One region of the Streptomyces sp. NPDC048337 genome, then DNA from elsewhere that is predicted to be linked to it. Evidence: riboswitches for the same ligand, from Rfam matches in the RefSeq annotation. Region 1 holds a riboswitch; each other region holds the start of a gene.
The links. A riboswitch is a leader RNA that binds a small molecule or an ion and turns the genes downstream of it on or off. The one in region 1 is predicted to bind cobalamin.

Region 1 (4,680 bases):
CGACATGCCGCCATCCTAGGTTTGTCCGGCCCCGCGGACGGGACGGTCAGCGCCACGTGGACAGGGATTCCGGGAGGCGGGGGCCGGGGGCGTCGGCGGCGAGGAAGCCGTGGGTACGGAGGAAGGCCGTCACCGCCGGGGACCAGGCCTGGCGGAGGCCCGCCTCGGCCAGGAGGGCCGGGTCCGAGAGGAGGACCTCGGCCGGGCCCGTGCGGATCCCGCCCGGGGTGAGGACCGCCGCGTCGTCGGCCCAGCGGACCGCCAGCTCCACGTCGTGGGTGGCCATGACCACCGTGGTGCCCGCCGAACGCAGGCCCGAGAGGGCGTCCAGCAGCCGCTCCTGCCCGTCCGGATCCAGCCCCGCCGTCGGCTCGTCCAGGATCAGCACCCGCGGAGCCATCGCCACCGCCCCCGCGATCGCCGCCCGCTTGCGCTGCCCGTAGGAGAGCAGGTGCGTCGGCCGGTCCCGCAGCGCCGTGATGTCCAGCGCGGCCAGGGCCGACTCGACGCGCTCGTGGACCTCCGGCAACGGCAGGCCCAGGTTCATCGGCCCGAAGGACACGTCCTGCTCCACCGAGGCCGCGAACAGCTGGTCGTCCGGGTCCTGGACCACCAGCTGGACCGCGGTCCGCAGCCGGGTCAGGCCGGCCCGGTCGTGGGCCACCGCCGCGCCGTCGAGGTGCAGCGCGCCCGAGCCCGGCCGCAGGCCCCCGCTCAGCAGCCGCATCAGGGTGGTCTTGCCGCTGCCGTTGCGGCCCAGCAGCACCAGCGCGCGGCCCTCGGCGATCCCGAAGTCCACCCCGGACAGCACGGCGGGCCCGTCCTCGTACGCGTAGCCCGCGCCCACCAGTTCCACCAACGGCCTCACAGGTACAGCTCCTTCAGTACGAGGGTCACGGCCACCAGGGCCGCCAGAAGCGCCGCCGACGCGGCCAGGAACCGCCAGGACAGCGCGGACTCCGGTACGAGCACCCGCAGCGCGCCGTCGTAGCCGCGCCCGGCCAGGCCCGACTGGAGCCGAGCCGCGCGGTCGAAGGCCCGTACGAAAGAGGTCGCCGCGAGCCCGGCCAGCGAACGCCACGCCGCCGCCCGGCCGGTGGTGCCCAGCCGGGCCGCCTGCGCCTGGCGGACGCGGGCGAGGGAGTCCAGCAGCAGGAACCCGATGCGGTACATGACCAGGGCCACGTCGACCACCGGGGCCGGCACCCCCGCCCGGACCAGCCGCGGCAGCACGTCGGAGACCGGGGTGGTGAAAGCGAACAGCAGCACGCCGAGCGAGGCCGCGGAGGTGCGCAGCAGCAGCTCCACCGCCTGCCGGGGGCCGTCGGGGGCCAGTGCGACGAGCCCGTCGGGCCCGCCCACGGCGAACAGCAGCGGCAGCGCCCCCGTGAAGCAGAAGCCGAGCGGGATCCGGAAGGCCCGCCACAGCTGCCGCCCCGTGACCCCGGCGGGGCCGAGCAGCACGGCGAGCGTGGCGGCGGCGACCACCGGCCCGCCGGGCCACGGCGGCAGGCACACCGCCGTGACCGTCAGCCCGATCCCCAGCAGGGCCTTCTCCAGCGGGTGCCGGTGCCGCCAGCGGCTGCCGTGCGCGGCCGCGTCGATCGGCAGCACCCCTACGCCTCCGGGGCGGGCGCGGACGAGGCGGCCTCCGCTGCCGCCGCCCCCTGGCGGCGGCCCTTGCGGACGCCGAAGTAGTACGCGAGCACGCCCGCGCCCAGGGCCGCCTGGAGGGCGAACAGCGCCGACTCGATCTCCCCGGACGGGGGTTCGTACAGCGGCGAGAACCACGGCTCGTAGTCCGGCTTCAGCTCGGTGATGGCCGCCTCCGCCTGCGCGTCGGCGCCCGCGAACGGCTCCTCCTTGTCGTCGCCGAGCCCCAGCGCGAGCGGGAGTACGGCCAGCGCCGCCACCAGGAACAGCAGCAGGGTGTTGATCTTCGCGTTCCGGCTCATCGGGCCGTCGCCTCCTTCAGCTTCGCGACGCCGAGGCGGACCAGGTCCGACCGGCTGGACCGCATCAGCAGCCGCATCACGAGCACGGTCAGCAGGCCCTCGCTCACCGCGAGCGGGAGCTGGGTGACCGCGAAGATCCCGCCGAACTTCCCGAGCGCGCCGAGGAAGCCCGTCACCGGGTCCGGGAAGGCGAGCGCCAGCTGCACCGAGGTCACGCAGTAGGTGACCAGGTCGGCGAAGAAGGCGCCGAAGAACACGGTCACCATCAGCGGCACGTCGAGGCCGCGCAGCAGCCGGTAGACGCCGTACCCCGCCCACGGCCCGGCGATCGCCATGGAGAAGACGTTGGCGCCGAGGGTGGTCAGCCCGCCGTGCGCCAGCAGCAGCGCCTGGAAGAGCAGGGTGATCGTGCCGAGCACGGCCATGATCGGTGGCCGGAAGAGGATGGCCCCGAGCCCGGTGCCGGTCGGGTGCGAGCAACTGCCCGTCACGGAGGGGATCTTCAGCGCGGACAGGACGAAGGTGAACGCTCCGGACGCCCCGAGCAGCAGGGTGCTCTCCGGATTGGCCTTCACCTCGCGGCTCAGGGCGCGGACACCGTGTACGACGAAGGGGGCGGACGCGGCGCCCCAGGCGACCGCGTGCAAGGGGGGCAGGAAGCCCTCGGCTATGTGCATGTGTGGGGAAGACCTCTCCAGCACCTCGTGGATGGACAGCGCGCCCCGGCCGGTCTCCTGGCTCACGGGTACTGATGCCCGGGCTCCGCCTTCCCGGGCCGTGCGGTCTCCCGCGCGGGCCCAGTGGCTTCCCGCTGGGGGCACCTCCCGGACGGAGTCTGGGGGAGAGTGGAGCCGGACTTCCCGATCACAGTGGCGAGGGCCGCACCGGTTTCCCACCGGTTTCCCGAACACCAAGGCCCACTGACCCTATCCCGGATGTCCCGGATGGGTGCGCTCCGGTGGCGGCGCCGGCCCGATCCGCCCAGTGTGAAGGGGTGGCAGCCGACTACTCGTACCCGGACCTGACCGCCGTCTACGTGAACTGCACGCTCAAGCGCTCGCCCGAGACCAGCAACACCGAGGGCCTGATCGACAAGAGCCGCGCCGTCATGGAGTCGGCCGGCGTCCGGACCTCGCTCATCCGGGCCGTCGACCACGACATCGCGACGGGCGTCTGGCCGGACATGACCGACCACGGCTGGGAGAGCGACCAGTGGCCGGTGCTCTACAGCCAGATCATGGACGCCGACATCCTCGTGCTGTGCGGCCCGATCTGGCTGGGCGACAACAGCTCGGTGATGAAGCAGGTCATCGAGCGGCTCTACGCCTGCTCCTCGCTCCTGAACGAGCAGGGCCAGTACGCCTATTACGGACGCGTCGGCGGTGCGCTGATCACCGGCAACGAGGACGGCGTCAAACACTGCGCCATGAACATCCTCTACAGCCTCCAGCACCTCGGCTACGCGATCCCGCCGCAGGCCGACGCGGGCTGGATCGGCGAGGCCGGACCCGGGCCCTCCTACCTCGACCCGGGCTCGGGCGGCCCCGAGAACGACTTCACCAACCGGAACACCACCTTCATGTCCTGGAACCTGATGCACCTGGCCGCCCTCCTCAAGCGGGCGGGCGGGATTCCGGCGCACGGCAACCAGCGCTCACTGTGGGACGCCGGCTGCCGTTTCGACTTCCCCAATCCCGAGCACCGCTAGCACCGGTTGGTGTGCGCGAAGTCCACGACGAACCGGTCGGGCGAGTGCAGCGTGAAGGTGCGGTAGTACGGATTCGTGGCGAAGGCGGCGCCGAAGGTGACGTACCCCTCGAAGTCGCCGGTCAGGGCGAGGCCCTTGAGCTGGGGGAGGAAGATCTTCTGGAGCTTGGGCCCCTTGTAGACGCTGTGCCCCGCGTCGTCGTGCGCGGCGGCGGGGTTCAGCCGGATCTGCAGGAAGAACTTCCCGGCCAGCGGGACGGGCTTGCCGGACCCGTCGTAGACCAGGTGGGAGACGGGAGTGACGGTGACCGAGGGGAGGCCCCCCTTGAGGTCGATGACGAGCCGGTCGTAGGTGGGGTGCCCGCCCCAGCGGGCATTGACGACGAGCGGCGTCTGGGTCTGGGCCGGTGCGCGACCGGCGGCGGCCGTCGTGGCCGAGGCCGGAGCTACGAGGGAGAGCCCGGCGGCGAGCAGCACCCCGGAGGTCACGGCGGTGAGCCGGTGCAGGCGCGGATGGATCATGACGTCCCCTCGATTCTGAAGAGGCGGGGACAAATGGGTCAATTATAGAGATATCGGGCACCCCTCGTCGGTTGCACCCCCCGGCCCCCGGTATCGCGGCGCCGCCGACCCGGGGCGAGTGCCGGGCAGGTGTGCGCAACCCCATGTGCGAAGGCCCCGTTGGCAGTTGACTGTGTCGACGCGTCCCGCACCCAGGAAGGAAACCGGCGTGACTTTCGGCGGAGAGAACCCCTACGGCCCGGCGTGGCAGCCGAACGGGGGGCCGGCCTTCCCGTACGGGGGGCCGGCCTTCCCGTACGAGGAGCCCCGTCCGCTGTGGCAGCGCTTCCGCGAGGGTGACTGGCCTCCGCTGCTGGAGATACTGCGACGGCTGCCCGTCCACGGCTGCGCGTGGGCCGCGATCCTGTTCTGCTTATGGCCCCTGCTCCTGCCCGTCCTCGCCTATCCGCTGGCCCGCTCGGCCCGCCGGCAGGCCCACCTGAGGTTTCCCCCGCAC
Region 2 (4,680 bases), on a different contig from region 1:
AGACGGCTTCCGCGGCGGTGACCAACTTCGGCTTCGCCATCACCCCGGACGCCCTCGCGCAGGCCGCCAAGGACGTCGAGGAGGCCAGCCTGCTGTCCCGTACGGGCGGCGCGCCGACCTTCGCACTCGGAATGTCGGAGATCTTCTCGGCCGTCATCGGCGGCGCCGGCATGAAGGCCTTCTGGTACCACTTCGCCATCATGTTCGAGGCGCTGTTCATCCTGACGACGGTCGACGCGGGCACCCGCGTCGGGCGGTTCATGCTCCAGGACACCCTCGGCAACGTGCACAAGTCCTTCAAGAACGTCAGCTGGAAGCCGGGCGTCTGGCTGGCGAGCGCCATCGTCGTCGGCGGCTGGGGCTACTTCCTGTGGGTCGGCATCAAGGACCCGCTGGGCGGCATCAACCAGCTCTTCCCGCTGTTCGGCATCGCGAACCAGCTGCTCGCGGCCGTGGCCCTGGCCGTCTGCACCACGCTGCTGGTCAAGTCCGGCCGGCTGAAGTGGGCCTGGGTGACGGGCGTTCCGCTGGCGTGGGACGTGGCCGTCACGCTCACCGCGAGCTACCAGAAGATCTTCTCGGAGGACGTGAAGGTCGGCTTCTTCGCCCAGCGCGACAAGTACCAGAGCGGGATCGACGCGGGGAAGGTGCTGCCGCCCGCGAAGAACATGGACGACATGCACACCGTGGTCACCAACGCCACGGTGGACGGCGCGCTGTCCGCGCTGTTCGCGCTCCTGATCATCATCGTGCTGGCGGACGCGGCCCGGACCTGCTTCAAGGCCATCAGCAGCCCCGAGTCCGTGAAGCTCTCCGAGGTCCCGTGGACCGAGTCGAAGATCATCGCCCCGGCCGGGCTGATCCCGACCGCCGAGGAGCGGGCGGAGCTCGCCACGGCGGGCCTCGACTCGGGCGGCGGGCGCCCGAAGGAGCCGGTGGCCTGATGAGCGTGCGCAGCGCGCTGGCGCGGGCCCGGTACTACGTACGGGAGTTCTCGGGCGAGGCGGCGTACGACCGCTACGTCGCCCACGCCCGCTCCCACGACCCGGCCGCCGAGGTCCTGACCCGGCGCGCCTTCGAACGGGCCCGCACGGACTCGCGCGAGGCGGACCCCCGCGAGGGCTTCCGCTGCTGCTGAACACGTACGAAGGGCCCCGCCGTTCCCCGGCGGGGCCCTTCGGCGCGTGCGGGGTCAGCGCACCCAGTCCTTGAGGCGCTCGGTCTGGAGGGTGATGCCGACGGGGTCGGGAAGCTTGACCTCCCTGCCGAAGGGAACGGTGCGCACGGTCTCGTAGCGGCCGCCGTCCGGGTCGCTGTGGACGAGCACCTGGCACTTGAGCCGGTCGATGAGCAGGTAGACGGGGATGCCGGTCTCCGCATAAGCGCGCGGCTTCTCGACCCGGTCACGCTGCTCGGTGTCGGAGTCCCACGAGGTCACCTCGACGGCCATCAGGATCGGGCCCGGTTCCGCCCAGTCACCCTGCCCGACGAACGCGTCCTCGTGCGCCAGAACCCCGTCCGGAATCGCGCGGCCCTCCCGGTACTGTTCCGCCTTGATCCCCTGCCCTTGGTGCAGCCAGAAGTCCGGGTGGTGCTGCATACAGATCCGGGACAGCCACACGATGATCCGCCCGTGGTCCCCGTCTGGCATGGCCTTGCTCCTCAGCACCCCACCGATGAATTCCAGTCGCAGCCCCTCTTCCTCGCGGGCGGCTATGCGGGCCAGGTGCTCGAAGGACTCGGTCGACAGGTGGGGACGTTCGGTCATGACGCTCATGCCTCGCTCGCCTTCCTCGACGGTGCTGTCTCCGACGATAGCGCCGGGCACCGACAGGCGTCCGGCACACTCGACCGCATGGACATCGTGATCAGGGAAGCGCTGCCGGAGGAATACGAGGAGCTCGGGGAGATCACCGCGCGGGCCTACCTCGGGGACGGGCTGCTCACCTACGGCGAGGAGGACCCGTACCTCGCCCGGCTGCGGGACGTGGCCGGGCGGGCCGCCCACAGCGAGATACTCGTCGCCGCGCGCAGCGACGGCCGGCTGCTCGGCGGTGTGGCCTTCGCCCCGCCAGGCAGCGCGTACTGCGACATCGCCGGGGAGGGAGAGGCGGAGTTCCGGATGCTGGCCGTCGCCCGGGAGGGCCGCGGGCAGGGGGCCGGCGAGGCGCTCGTGCGGGCCTGCATCGACCGCGCCCGGGCCCTCGACGGCGTACGGCACCTCGTGCTGTCCACGTCGGACGACATGCCGGCCGCCCACCGGATCTACGAACGCCTCGGCTTCGTACGGACCCCCGCGCGGGACTGGGAGCCCTTCCCCGGCCTCACTCTGCTTACGTACGGTCTCGAACTGTAGCCGCGGCGACACAACATCTAGGGGGTCACACACGAGGCGGCCCCCACATGTATGCTCATGCTCGCTGTCGCCGCAGGGGAATCCGGTGTGAATCCGGAACTGTCCCGCAACGGTATGAAGTACACCCATCGGTGTACTCGCAAGTCCGAAGACCTGCCGACGGTGCGCCCGGCTCGACCGAACCGGGTGCCGATACGTCCGGGCCTCGCGGTTGGGCCGGTGGACGCCATGCGGTGTACGCGTACCTGCCACGCCCGCATGCGCCTCCCCGTGCCCTGCCCACCGACGCCGGGCCGAGCGAGGGAGAGCTCCCGCCGTGACCATCGCGCCTTCCGCACCGCGCGCCGAGTCCACTTCTGGCGACAACACCGAGGGCCCGGGGGCCACGCTGCTGCGTACCCTCACCGAGCTGACGGCCGACCTCCCCGACACCGACCCCGGCCGGGTGGCCGCCGCCGCGCTGCGCGGCCGCAGCTCCGCCGCCGACGAGGCCGAACTGCGCGGGCTGGCCACCGAGTCCGCCGCCGGCCTGATCTCCGAGGACCCGGCGTACTCCAAGCTCGCCGCCCGGCTGCTGACGCTGGCCGTGGCCGACGAGGCCGCGGGCCAGGGTGCCACCTCCTTCTCCACCTCCGTCGAGGTCGGCCACCGCGAGGGCCTCATCGCCGACCGCACGGCCGAGTTCGTACGGATCCACGCGAGCCGCCTCGACGCGCTGGTGGAGCACACCCTCGCCGAGGGCGCCGACGACCGCTTCGGCTTCTTCGGCCTGCGCACCCTGCACAGCCGCTACCTGCTGCGCCACCCGATCACCCGCCAGGTCATCGAGACCCCGCAGTACTTCATGCTGCGCGTGGCCTGCGGCCTCGCGGAGGACGAGAGCGTGCGCGCCGTCGAGGAAGTCGCCTCCCTCTACCGGCTGATGAGCCGCCTCGACTACCTGCCGTCCTCCCCCACGCTCTTCAACTCCGGCACCCGGCACCCGCAGATGTCCTCCTGCTACCTGCTGGACTCCCCGCTGGACGAGCTCGACTCGATCTACGACCGCTACCACCAGGTCGCCCGCCTCTCCAAGCACGCCGGCGGCATCGGCCTCTCGTACTCCCGCATCCGCGCCCGCGGTTCGCTGATCCGCGGTACGAACGGCCACTCCAACGGCATCGTGCCGTTCCTGAAGACCCTCGACGCCTCCGTCGCCGCCGTGAACCAGGGCGGCCGCCGCAAGGGCGCCGCCGCCGTCTACCTGGAGACCTGGCACGCGGACATCGAGGAGTTCCTGGAGCTCCGCGACAACACCGGCGAGGACCAGCGCCGCACGCACAACCTGAACCTCGCCCACTGGATCCCGGACGAGTTCATGCGCCGCGTGAACGCCGACGCCGACTGGTCGCTGTTCTCCCCGGCCGACGTCCCCGAGCTGGTCGACCTGTACGGCGCGGACTTCGACGCCGCCTACGTCAAGGCCGAGGCGGCCGGGCTCGCGAAGAAGACCATGCCGGCCCGCGACCTGTACGGCCGCATGATGCGCACCCTCGCGCAGACCGGCCAGGGCTGGATGACCTTCAAGGACGCCTCCAACCGGACCGCGAACCAGACCGCGCTGCCCGGCACGGTGGTCCACTCCTCCAACCTCTGCACCGAGATCATCGAGGTCACCAACGACGGCGAGACCGCCGTCTGCAACCTCGGCTCGGTCAACCTGGGCGCCTTCGTGGCCGACGGGGAGCTGGACTGGGAGCGCCTGGACGAGACCGTCCGCACGGCGGTCACCTTCCTCGACCGCGTCGTGGACATCAACTTCTACCCGACCGAGCAGGCCGGCCGCTCCAACGCCAAGTGGCGTCCGGTGGGCCTGGGCGCGATGGGCCTCCAGGACGTCTTCTTCAAGCTGCGGCTCCCCTTCGACTCCCCCGAGGCGAAGGCCCTGTCGACGAAGATCTCCGAGCGGATCATGCTGGCCGCGTACGAGGCCTCCTGCGACCTCGCCGAGCGCGGCGGCCCGCTCCCGGCCTGGGCCGAGACCCGCACCGCCCAGGGCGTACTGCACCCCGACCACTACGACGTGACCCTGCACTGGCCCGAGCGTTGGGACGCCCTGCGCGCCCGCATCGCCGAGACCGGCATGCGCAACTCCCTGCTCCTCGCCATCGCCCCGACCGCGACGATCGCCTCGATCGCGGGCGTGTACGAGTGCATCGAGCCGCAGGTCTCCAACCTCTTCAAGCGCGAGACGCTGAGCGGTGAGTTCCTCCAGGTCAACGGCTACCTGGTGGAGGAGCTGAAGCAGCTCGGCGTGTGGGACGCGCAGACCCGCGAGGCGCTGC
Region 3 (4,680 bases), on a different contig from region 1:
CGATCGACCGGCGCATCGACTTCACCGCCCCCGACGGCAAGGAGTACCGGCTCGGGCAGGACCTCGCCACGATCGTGGTCCGGCCCCGCGGCTGGCACCTCCTCGAAGAGCACCTGGAGATCGACGGCCGCCCCGTACCGGCTTCGCTGGTGGACTTCGGCCTGTACTTCTTCCACTGCGCCCAGCGGCAGATCGACGCCGGCCCCGGCCCGTACTTCTACCTCCCCAAGCTGGAGAACCGTTACGAGGCGCGGCTCTGGAACGACGTCTTCGTTCTCGCCCAGGACCTCCTCGGCATCCCCCGCGGCACGATCCGCGCCACCGTCCTCATCGAGACGATCACCGCCGCCTTCGAGATGGAGGAGATCCTCTACGAGCTGCGCGAGCACAGTTCGGGTCTGAACGCGGGCCGCTGGGACTACCTCTTCAGCCTGATCAAGACCTTCGCGCACCGCACCGACTTCCTCCTCCCCGACCGGGACCGGGTCACCATGACCGCCCCGTTCATGCGGGCGTACACCGAACTCCTCGTCCGCACCTGCCACAAGCGCGGCGCCCACGCCATCGGCGGCATGGCCGCCCACGTCCCCGGCAAGGACCCGGCCGCCCACGAGGCCGCGCTGGCCAGGGTCCGGCTGGACAAGGAGCGGGAGGCCGAGGACGGCTTCGACGGCTCCTGGGTGGCCCACCCGGGCCTGGTCCCGGTCTGCCGGGACGCCTTCGACGCGGTCCTCGGCGACCGGCCGCACCAGCTGGACCGCACCCGCGGCGACGTCGCCGTCCGGGCCTGCGACCTGCTCTCGGTGCGCCGGGTCGGCGGCTCGCCGACCCCGGACGGCGTGCGCGCCAACGTCGCCGTCGCGCTGCGGTACTTCGACGCCTGGCTGCGCGGGCGCGGAGCGGTCGCCCTGTACGGGCTGATGGAGGACGCGGCCACCGCCGAGATCGCCCGGGTGCAGCTCTGGCAGTGGCTGCGCCATCGCGCCGTCACCCGCGAGGAGGTCCTCGGCCTGCTCGACTCCGAGTGCGCGGCGCTCGCCGCGGAACAGCCCGGCGCCGAGGTGGCCGCGGCCCGCCGGATCCTGGAGGAGACCGCCCTCGGTCCCACCCTGCCGCCCTTCTTCACCCCCGGGGCCTACGCCCGCCACCTCGTCCGCCGTACGGAGGCACGCTCATGACCAGCCCCCTCAGCCGGGTCGGAGTCGTCGGTGGCGGCCTGATGGGCGCCGGCATCGCCGAGGTGTGCGCCCTCGCCGGGCTCGACACCCTCGTCTGCGAGGCCGACGCCACCGCCGCCCGGGCGGCCGCGAACGCGTCGCGGTCTCCCTGGAACGGGCTGTCCAGCGCGGGAAACTCGACCGTCTCTCCGCCGAGCACGCCCTCGCCCGCCTCGTCTTCACGGCCGACCTCGACGAGCTCGCGGACCGCCGTCTCGTCATCGAGGCCGTCACCGAGGGCGCCGAGGTCAAGACGGAGCTGTTCACCGCGCTCGACAAGATCGTCGAAGACCCGGAGGCCGTCCTCGCGTCCAACACCTCCGCCATCCCGATCATGCGCCTGGGCATGGCCACGGGGCGCGCCGACCGGGTCGTGGGCCTGCACTTCTTCAACCCCGTTCCCGTCCTGCCCCTGGTGGAGATCGTCTCCTCCCTGCACACCTCCACGGAGACCGTGCGCACGGTGGAGTCCTTCGCCCGCGACACTCTGGGCAAGAACGCCATCCACTCCACGGACCGGGCCGGCTTCGTCGTAAACAGCCTCCTCGTCCCCTATCTGCTCTCGGCCGTGCGCATGGCCGAATCCGGATACGCCACGCCCGCCGACATCGACGCGGGCATGGAACTGGGCTGCGCCCACCCCATGGGCCCGCTCAAACTCGCCGACCTGATCGGTCTGGACACCGTCGCCGCCATCGCCGACTCGATGTACGAGGAGTTCAAGGAGCCGCTGTACGCCCCGCCGCCGCTGCTCCAACGGATGGTGCAGGCGGGATTGTTGGGCCGGAAATCGGGTCGTGGATTCCACACCTACACCGGGTAGGCTTGCGAACGCAGCTGGTTCGCCCCCGTCCTCCCCCATGGCCTGAACGGCTTGGGGGGACCCCCATGGCGGGACGCGTCGTAAGAGGGAACCCGGTGGGAATCCGGGACTGCCCCGCAGCGGTGAGTGGGAACGACCGCCGTCATACGCACTGGGACCGGAACCGGTCCTGGGAAGCGACGGCCAGTAGGTGCCGCCTCGTGAAGAGGTCGGTGTGCCCGCGAGTCCGAAGACCTGCCCGTTGCCCGTGCGCGAACGACCGCGCACGGTTTCCCGGTGACCTCGTGGGCGGGTCGGCGTGCACATCGGGCGGATCTCCCGTCGCGTACCCAGGCGTACGCGATCCGGCGGTCCGCCCGTTCCGGCACCCCTTCGCGCCCTCGGCCCTCACCGGGTCCATGGAGACACGCTCGCGAAGGAGAGTTCCGTGACAGACAAGTCCGCAGCCGCGGCAGTACAGCCCACCGTGTACGGCTACCCGCGGCAGGGGCAGAACCGCGAACTGAAGAAGGCCGTCGAGGGCTACTGGAAGGGCCGCGTCACCGCCGAGGCCCTCCACCGCACCGCCGGACCTGCGCCGCTCGAACTGGCGCCAGCTCGCCGAGGCCGGCATCACGGAGGTGCCGACCGGCGACTTCTCGTACTACGACCACGTACTGGACACCAGCGTGATGGTCGGCGCCGTCCCCGCCCGACACCGGGCGGCGCTCGCCTCCGACGCCCTCGACGGCTACTTCGCGATGGCCCGCGGCACCCAGGACGTGGCTCCGCTGGAGATGACCAAGTGGTTCGACACCAACTACCACTATCTGGTCCCCGAACTCGGCCCCGACACCGCCTTCACCGCCGACTCCGCCAAGCAGGTCGCGGAGCTGCGCGAGGCCCTGGCCCTCGGGCTGACCGCCCGGCCCGTGCTCGTCGGCCCGATCACCTACCTGCTGCTGGCCAAGCCGGCCCCGGGCGTCGCCCCCGGCTTCCAGCCGCTGACCCTGCTCGACCGGCTGCTGCCCGTCTACGCGCGGGTCCTCTCCGACCTGCGGGCCGCCGGCGCCGAGTGGGTGCAACTGGACGAGCCCGCCCTCGTCCAGGACCGGACCCCGGCCGACCTGGGCGCCGCGGCCCGCGCCTACCGCGAGCTCGGCGCGCTCACCGACCGGCCCAAGCTGCTGGTCGCCTCCTACTTCGACCGGCTGGGCGAGGCCCTGCCGGTGCTCGCCAAGGCGCCCGTCGAGGGCCTGGCCCTGGACTTCACCGAGCGGGCCGCCGGCAACCTCGCCGATCTCGCAGCCGCGGGCGGCCTGCCCGGCAAGCGCCTGGTCGCGGGCGTGGTCAACGGCCGCAACATCTGGATCAACGATTACGCGAAGTCCCTCGCCACGCTGGGCACGCTGCTGGGCCTCGCCGACCGGGTCGACGTGGCCGCGTCCTGCTCCCTGCTGCACGTCCCACTGGACGCCGCCGCCGAACGCGACATCGACCCGCAGGTCCGCCGCTGGCTGGCCTTCGCCCGGCAGAAGACCGCCGAGATCACCACGCTGGCCCGCGGCCTGGCCCAGGGCACCGACGCCATCGCGGCCGAACTCGCCGCCAACCGGGCCGACCTGGCCTCCCGCGCCAGCTCGGCGATCACCCGCGATCCCGCCGTACGGGCCCGCGCCGACGCGACCACCGCGGCCGATGCCCGCCGTCCGCAGCCCTACGCCGACCGGGCCACCGCCCAGCGGGCCCATCTGCGCCTGCCTCCGCTGCCCACCACCACGATCGGCTCCTTCCCGCAGACCCCGGACCTGCGCACCGCCCGCGCCGACCTGCGCGCCGGCCGCATCGACAGGGACGGCTACGAGGAGCGCATCAAGGCTGAGATCCGCGAGGTCCTCGCCTTCCAGGAGAAGGCCGGCATCGACGTCCTCGTGCACGGGGAGCCCGAACGCAACGACATGGTCCAGTACTTCGCCGAGCAGCTCACCGGCTACCTGGCGACCCAGCACGGCTGGGTCCAGTCGTACGGGACGCGCTACGTCCGCCCGCCGGTCCTCGCCGGCGACATCTCCCGGCCCGACCCGATGACCGTCCGCTGGACCTCGTACGCCCAGGCGCAGACGGGCCGTCCCGTCAAGGGGATGCTGACCGGCCCGGTCACCATGCTCGCCTGGTCCTTCGTACGCGACGACCAGCCGCTCGGCGACACCGCGCGCCAGATCGCGCTGGCCCTGCGGGACGAGGTGAACGACCTGGAAGCGGCGGGGACTTCGGTGATCCAGGTGGACGAGCCCGCCCTGCGCGAGACGCTGCCGCTGCGGGCCGACGGGCACACGGAGTACCTGGCCTGGGCCACCGAGTCGTTCCGGCTCACCACGAGCGGGGTCCGGCCGGAGACCCAGATCCACACCCACATGTGCTACGCCGAGTTCGGCGACATCCTGCGGGCCATCGACGACCTCGACGCCGACGTCATCAGCCTGGAGGCCGCCCGCTCCCACATGCAGGTGGCGGACGAACTCGCGGGCGCGGGCTACCCGCGCGAGGTCGGCCCCGGCGTATGGGACATCCACTCGCCGCGCGTCCCCTCGGCCGACGAGGCGGCGGCCCTGCTGCGCAAGGGGCTTGAGGCGATCCCGGCCGAGCGGCTGTGGGTCAATC
Region 4 (4,680 bases), on a different contig from region 1:
CGGGGATGACCTCGGTCTCGTACCGGTCCGCGAGCCGCTTGTGCATGTGCATGTACGAGCTGTAGAAGAGCGGATCGCCCTCCGCGAGCACGGCCACGGTGCGACCGGCGTCCAGGTGGGCGGCGAGGCGGGCGGCGGCCGCCTCGTAGAACTCCTCCATCGCGCCCTGGTAGCCGCCGGGGTGGTCGGTGGTCTCGGTGGTGACCGGGTAGACCAGCGGCTCCTCGATGTGGTCGGCACGCAGGTGCTTCGCGGCGATCGAGCGGGCGATCGAGCGGCCGTGGCGGGCGCTGTGGTAGGCGACGACGTCCGCCTCTCCGATCACCTCGACGGCGCGCAGGGTCATCAGGGAGGGGTCGCCGGGCCCGAGCCCGACCCCGTACAGCTTTCCGGTGCTCATTCTTCCTCGCTCGCGATCGCGTTGACGGCGGCGGCCGCGATGGCGCTGCCGCCGCGGCGGCCCCGCACGATCAAGTGGTCGAGGGCCGAGGGGTGTTCGGCGAGGGCGTCCTTGGACTCGGCGGCGCCGATGAAGCCGACGGGGACGCCGATGACGGCGGCCGGGCGCGGCGCACCCTCCTCGATCATCTCCAGCAGCCGGAAGAGCGCGGTCGGCGCGTTGCCGACGGCGATCACCGAGCCCTCCAACAGGCCCCGGTCACGCCACACTTCGAGGGCGGCGGCACTGCGCGTGGTGCCCATCTTCGCGGCGAGCTCCGGCACGGCCGGGTCGGACAGAGTACAGATCACGTCGTTGCCGGCGGGCAGCCGCTTGCGGGTGACCCCGCTGGCGACCATCTGCACGTCGCACAGGATCGGCGCACCGGCGTGCAGCGCGGCGCGGGCGCGCAGCACGACGTCCGGGGTGTAGCCGAGGTCCTTGGGCAGGTCGGTCATCCCGCAGGCGTGAATCATGCGCACCGCGACGTGCGCGACGGAGGCGGGCAGCCCGGAGAGGTCCGCCTCGGCGCGGATCGTGGCAAAGGACTGGCGGTAGATCGCGGCGCCGTCCTTCTCGTACTCAAACACGGTGTACTCGCTCATTTCTTCACTGCGGGTTCGGACACGGGGGGTTGGTTGCGGGCGGCGGCGAGGGCCGCGGCGAGTTCATGGCGTGCCACCGGGTCCGCGCCGAGCCGGTACCCGTCGGGCGTGGCCACCAGGTCCACCCAGGCGGTGCCGCGCGGATGCCCGCAGCGGCGTTCGCAGCCGGACCAGTGCACCGGCAGCGGCCCCCGCGCCCGCTCGGCGACGGCCCGGGCGTCGGCGCGTACGTCGGCGAGGGACTTGGCGCAGCCGGGGCGGCCGGTGCAGGCGGTGACGGACTCCCAGGGGCTGTCGGGCGAGGTGACGAGCCCGGCGGGGCGGGCGGTGGTGTCGGTGACGAGGATGCTGCGCCAGGGCGTGATCCGCAGCTCGCCGGGCAGTTCCCGCCACTGGGCGGTGCTCAGCCGGCCGAGGGGGATGAGGACACAGAGCGCGTCCCCGTGCACACCGGCCGCGGGCGGATCCGCGTACGGGCGGGGCGCGTCGGCGACGTACCGCGCACGCATGCCGCGCGCCACGAGCCGATCGGCGAACTCGCTCCCCTCCAGGGAGTGTTCATGGGGCAACTCATCGACCCGCCAGGCCCGCGTCCCGGCGGCGGCCGCGGCGTCGAGGAAGTGGAGGGCGGCCTCCAGCCCGGCCCGCGCGGCGTCGGCGGCGGCCACCTCGACGGCGTCCGGCGCCGAGCCGAGCCGGACCAGCACCCGGCCGCCGGGCTGCGCGAGCAGGGTGACGTCGGGGTCGAGGGCGGCCACGTCCCCGCGCCCGTCGTCGACGGCGAACAGGAACCGGCCGGACAGGGCGGCGGCCTTCGGCTCGGCACAGAGCGCCGCGTCCAGCGCACGCACCGAGGCGGGATCGACCATCGGACCGGCGACGATGTTCCGAATCCGCTCATGGCTCGGCCAGGGCAGCAGCCCAACCGCGCCGAGCAGTTCGGCCAGCCCGCCGCCACAACCATCGGCGAGCCCGCGCAACTGCACGTTCCCGCGCGAGGTGAGCTCCAGATACCCGTCCCCGAACCGGTCGGCGGCCTCGGCGAGCGCGGCCGCCTGCGCGGCGTCGAGCAGCCCGCCGGGGATCCGGACCCGCGCCAGGTACCCGTCGTCGGCCGCGTGCAGACGCAGCGCTCCGGGGCAGGCGTCACCGCGCTCCCGTATGACGGGTTCGTCCCGCGATGCGGCGGAAGGGGGCTGGGGCATGGCGGCGAGCATACCCACGATTCCCCTCCCCCGACCTGTGTCCGTCACCACCCCGCCCGCCGGGGTCGGGGCCGGGGTGGGGTGTCGTCCGGGGCTAAAACGAGATGAATTCGGCGCACGCCGCCGCCCGACACCTCACACGCGGAGCAGGCGCCGAACATCGAAGCCCGCCCCGGACGACACCCCACCCCGGCCCCGACCCCGGCCCACCCGGCCGGTGGCCGCCCCAAGAACCCCGCCCCACAACCCGCACCCACCCAACCACACCACCCACACCCAGCCCCGCCGGCGTTCGAGGCGCGGGGCCCGGGGCAGAGCCCCGATCCGTAAGCCGCACCCACCCAGCCACACCACCCACACCCAGCCCCGCCGGCGTTTGAGGCGCGGGGCCCGGGGCAGAGCCCCGGCAACGGAGCCGCACCCGACATCAACCCGCCAACGCCAGCGCGAGCGCAACGGCACCCGACATCAACCCGCCAACGCCAGCGCGAGCGCAACGGCACCCGGAACCCACCCGCCCACGCCAGCGCGAGCGCCCCGACGCCACCACCCCCACTCCCGGCCAGGGAAAAGGCCCCCTAAGATGACCTTCCGGCGGACCACACGGCCCGCCGTCGCCGAGGACGGCGACATGGGAGGAAGCCCGGTGCGATTCCGGCGCGGTCCCGCCACTGTGAACCCGGCAGCCAACGGCCGAAGGGTGAGTCAGGAACTCCCGCTGTCCTCACTGCCCGGGGCGCGGAAACCCCGAGGAAGGCCTGCCGCCGCATGATCCTGCTGCTGTCGACGTCCGACACCGATCTGCTCAGCGCCCGCGCGGCGAACACGGCGGACGGCCCCGTCCCGTACCGGTTCGCGAACCCCTCCCGCCTTCCCCTCGACGACCTCCCCGGCCTCCTCGACGGAGTCGACCTGGTCGTCGTACGCCTCCTCGGCGGCCTCCGCGCCTGGCAGGAGGGCCTCGACCTGCTCCTCGCCCCCGGCCAGACCCGCCCGGTCGTGGTCCTGACCGGCGAACAGGCCCCGGACGCCCAGCTGATGGAGGCCTCCACGGTCCCCATCGGCATCGCCGCCGAGGCGCACGGCTACCTCGCGCACGGCGGCCCCGCCAACCTCGACCAGCTGGCCCGCTTCCTCTCGGACACGGTCCTCCTCACCGGCCACGGCTTCGAGCCCCCCGCCGCCGCCCCCACCTGGGGCCCCCTGGACCGCACCGCGCGGACCACGCGTCCGGCGGACGGCAGCCCGACCGTCGCCGTGCTCTACTACCGCGCGCACCAGATGAGCGGCAACACCGCCTTCGTGCACGCCCTGTCCGAGGCCATCGAGGCCAAGGGCGCGCAGGCGCTCCCCCTCTACGTCTCCTCCCTCCGCACCCCGGAGCCGGAGCTGCTCGCCGCCCTCGACGGGGTCGACGCCGTCGTCACCACCGTCCTCGCGGCCGGCGGCACCCGCCCCGCCACCGCCTCCGCCGGCGGGGACGACGAGTCCTGGGACGCGGGCGCCCTCGCCGCGCTCGGCGTGCCGATCCTCCAGGCCCTCTGCCTGACCGGCTCCCGCTCCACCTGGGAGGAGAACGACGAGGGCCTGTCCCCCCTCGACGCCGCCACCCAGGTCGCCGTGCCCGAGTTCGACGGCCGTCTGATCACCGTCCCGTTCTCCTTCAAGGAGCTCGACGAGGACGGCCTGCCCGCCTACGTGGCCGACCCCGAGCGGGCCGCCCGGGTCGCCGGTATCGCCGTACGCCACGCCCGCCTGCGCCACATCGAACGCCGCGACAAGCGAATCGCCCTCGTCCTCTCCGCGTACCCCACCAAGCACTCCCGTATCGGCAATGCGGTCGGCCTCGACACCCCGGCCAGCGCGGTGGAACTGCTCCGCACGCTCATCGCCGAGGGCTACGACTTCGGCCCCGTCACGGACATCCCCGGCCTGGTCTCAGGCGACGGCGACGAGCTGATCCGCGCCCTGATCGAGGCCGGAGGCCACGACCAGGACTGGCTGACCGAGGAGCAGCTGGCCCGCAACCCGGTCCGCATCCCGGCCGCCGACTACCGCCGCTGGTTCGCCGAACTCCCCGCCGAACTCCGCGAGAGCGTGGAGCAACACTGGGGCGAAGCCCCGGGCACCATGTTCGTGGACCACTCATCAAACCCCGAGGGCGACATCGTCCTGGCGGCCCTGCGCCGCGGGAACCTCCTCATCCTCATCCAGCCGCCCCGCGGCTTCGGCGAGAACCCGATCGCGATCTACCACGACCCGGACCTGCCGCCGTCGCACCACTACCTGGCCGCGTACCGCTGGATCCAGGCGCGCGCGGAGGACGGCGGTTTCGGCGCCGACGCGATGATCCACCTGGGCAAGCACGGCAACCTGGAGTGGCTGCCGGGCAAGAACGCCGGCCTGTCCGCGGCCTGCGCCCCGGACGCCG

Region 2: it holds a riboswitch for cobalamin, as region 1 does, so the genes downstream of both, ACGFYU_RS25870 (ribonucleoside-diphosphate reductase subunit alpha) here and ACGFYU_RS24455 (energy-coupling factor ABC transporter permease) in region 1, are expected to answer to the same signal.
Region 3: it holds a riboswitch for cobalamin, as region 1 does, so the genes downstream of both, metE (5-methyltetrahydropteroyltriglutamate--homocysteine S-methyltransferase) here and ACGFYU_RS24455 (energy-coupling factor ABC transporter permease) in region 1, are expected to answer to the same signal.
Region 4: it holds a riboswitch for cobalamin, as region 1 does, so the genes downstream of both, cobN (cobaltochelatase subunit CobN) here and ACGFYU_RS24455 (energy-coupling factor ABC transporter permease) in region 1, are expected to answer to the same signal.

The regions. Positions count from the first base shown of each region.
Region 1 covers NZ_JBICYR010000016.1:87,245-91,924, reverse strand. The annotation lists gene ACGFYU_RS24475 (PadR family transcriptional regulator) at 1-6, opposite strand, end outside; gene ACGFYU_RS24470 (ATP-binding cassette domain-containing protein) at 47-868, opposite strand; gene cbiQ (cobalt ECF transporter T component CbiQ) at 865-1,614, opposite strand; gene ACGFYU_RS24460 (energy-coupling factor ABC transporter substrate-binding protein) at 1,617-1,955, opposite strand; gene ACGFYU_RS24455 (energy-coupling factor ABC transporter permease) at 1,952-2,632, opposite strand; cobalamin riboswitch at 2,662-2,885, opposite strand; gene ACGFYU_RS24450 (flavodoxin family protein) at 2,950-3,663, shown strand; gene ACGFYU_RS24445 (hypothetical protein) at 3,660-4,184, opposite strand; gene ACGFYU_RS24440 (hypothetical protein) at 4,393-4,680, shown strand, end outside.
Region 2 covers NZ_JBICYR010000018.1:3,900-8,579, forward strand. The annotation lists gene ACGFYU_RS25850 (carbon starvation CstA family protein) at 1-944, shown strand, start outside; gene ACGFYU_RS25855 (CstA-like transporter-associated (seleno)protein) at 944-1,138, shown strand; gene ACGFYU_RS25860 (Uma2 family endonuclease) at 1,193-1,777, opposite strand; gene ACGFYU_RS25865 (GNAT family N-acetyltransferase) at 1,856-2,356, shown strand; cobalamin riboswitch at 2,401-2,532, shown strand; gene ACGFYU_RS25870 (ribonucleoside-diphosphate reductase subunit alpha) at 2,673-4,680, shown strand, end outside.
Region 3 covers NZ_JBICYR010000005.1:165,237-169,916, forward strand. The annotation lists gene aceB (malate synthase A) at 1-1,178, shown strand, start outside; partial or broken gene ACGFYU_RS10850 (3-hydroxybutyryl-CoA dehydrogenase) at 1,175-2,040, shown strand; cobalamin riboswitch at 2,122-2,276, shown strand; partial or broken gene metE (5-methyltetrahydropteroyltriglutamate--homocysteine S-methyltransferase) at 2,468-4,680, shown strand, end outside.
Region 4 covers NZ_JBICYR010000008.1:5,292-9,971, reverse strand. The annotation lists gene ACGFYU_RS15505 (precorrin-2 C(20)-methyltransferase) at 1-400, opposite strand, end outside; gene ACGFYU_RS15500 (precorrin-8X methylmutase) at 397-1,044, opposite strand; gene ACGFYU_RS15495 (cobalamin biosynthesis protein CobG) at 1,041-2,249, opposite strand; cobalamin riboswitch at 2,827-2,985, shown strand; gene cobN (cobaltochelatase subunit CobN) at 3,018-4,680, shown strand, end outside.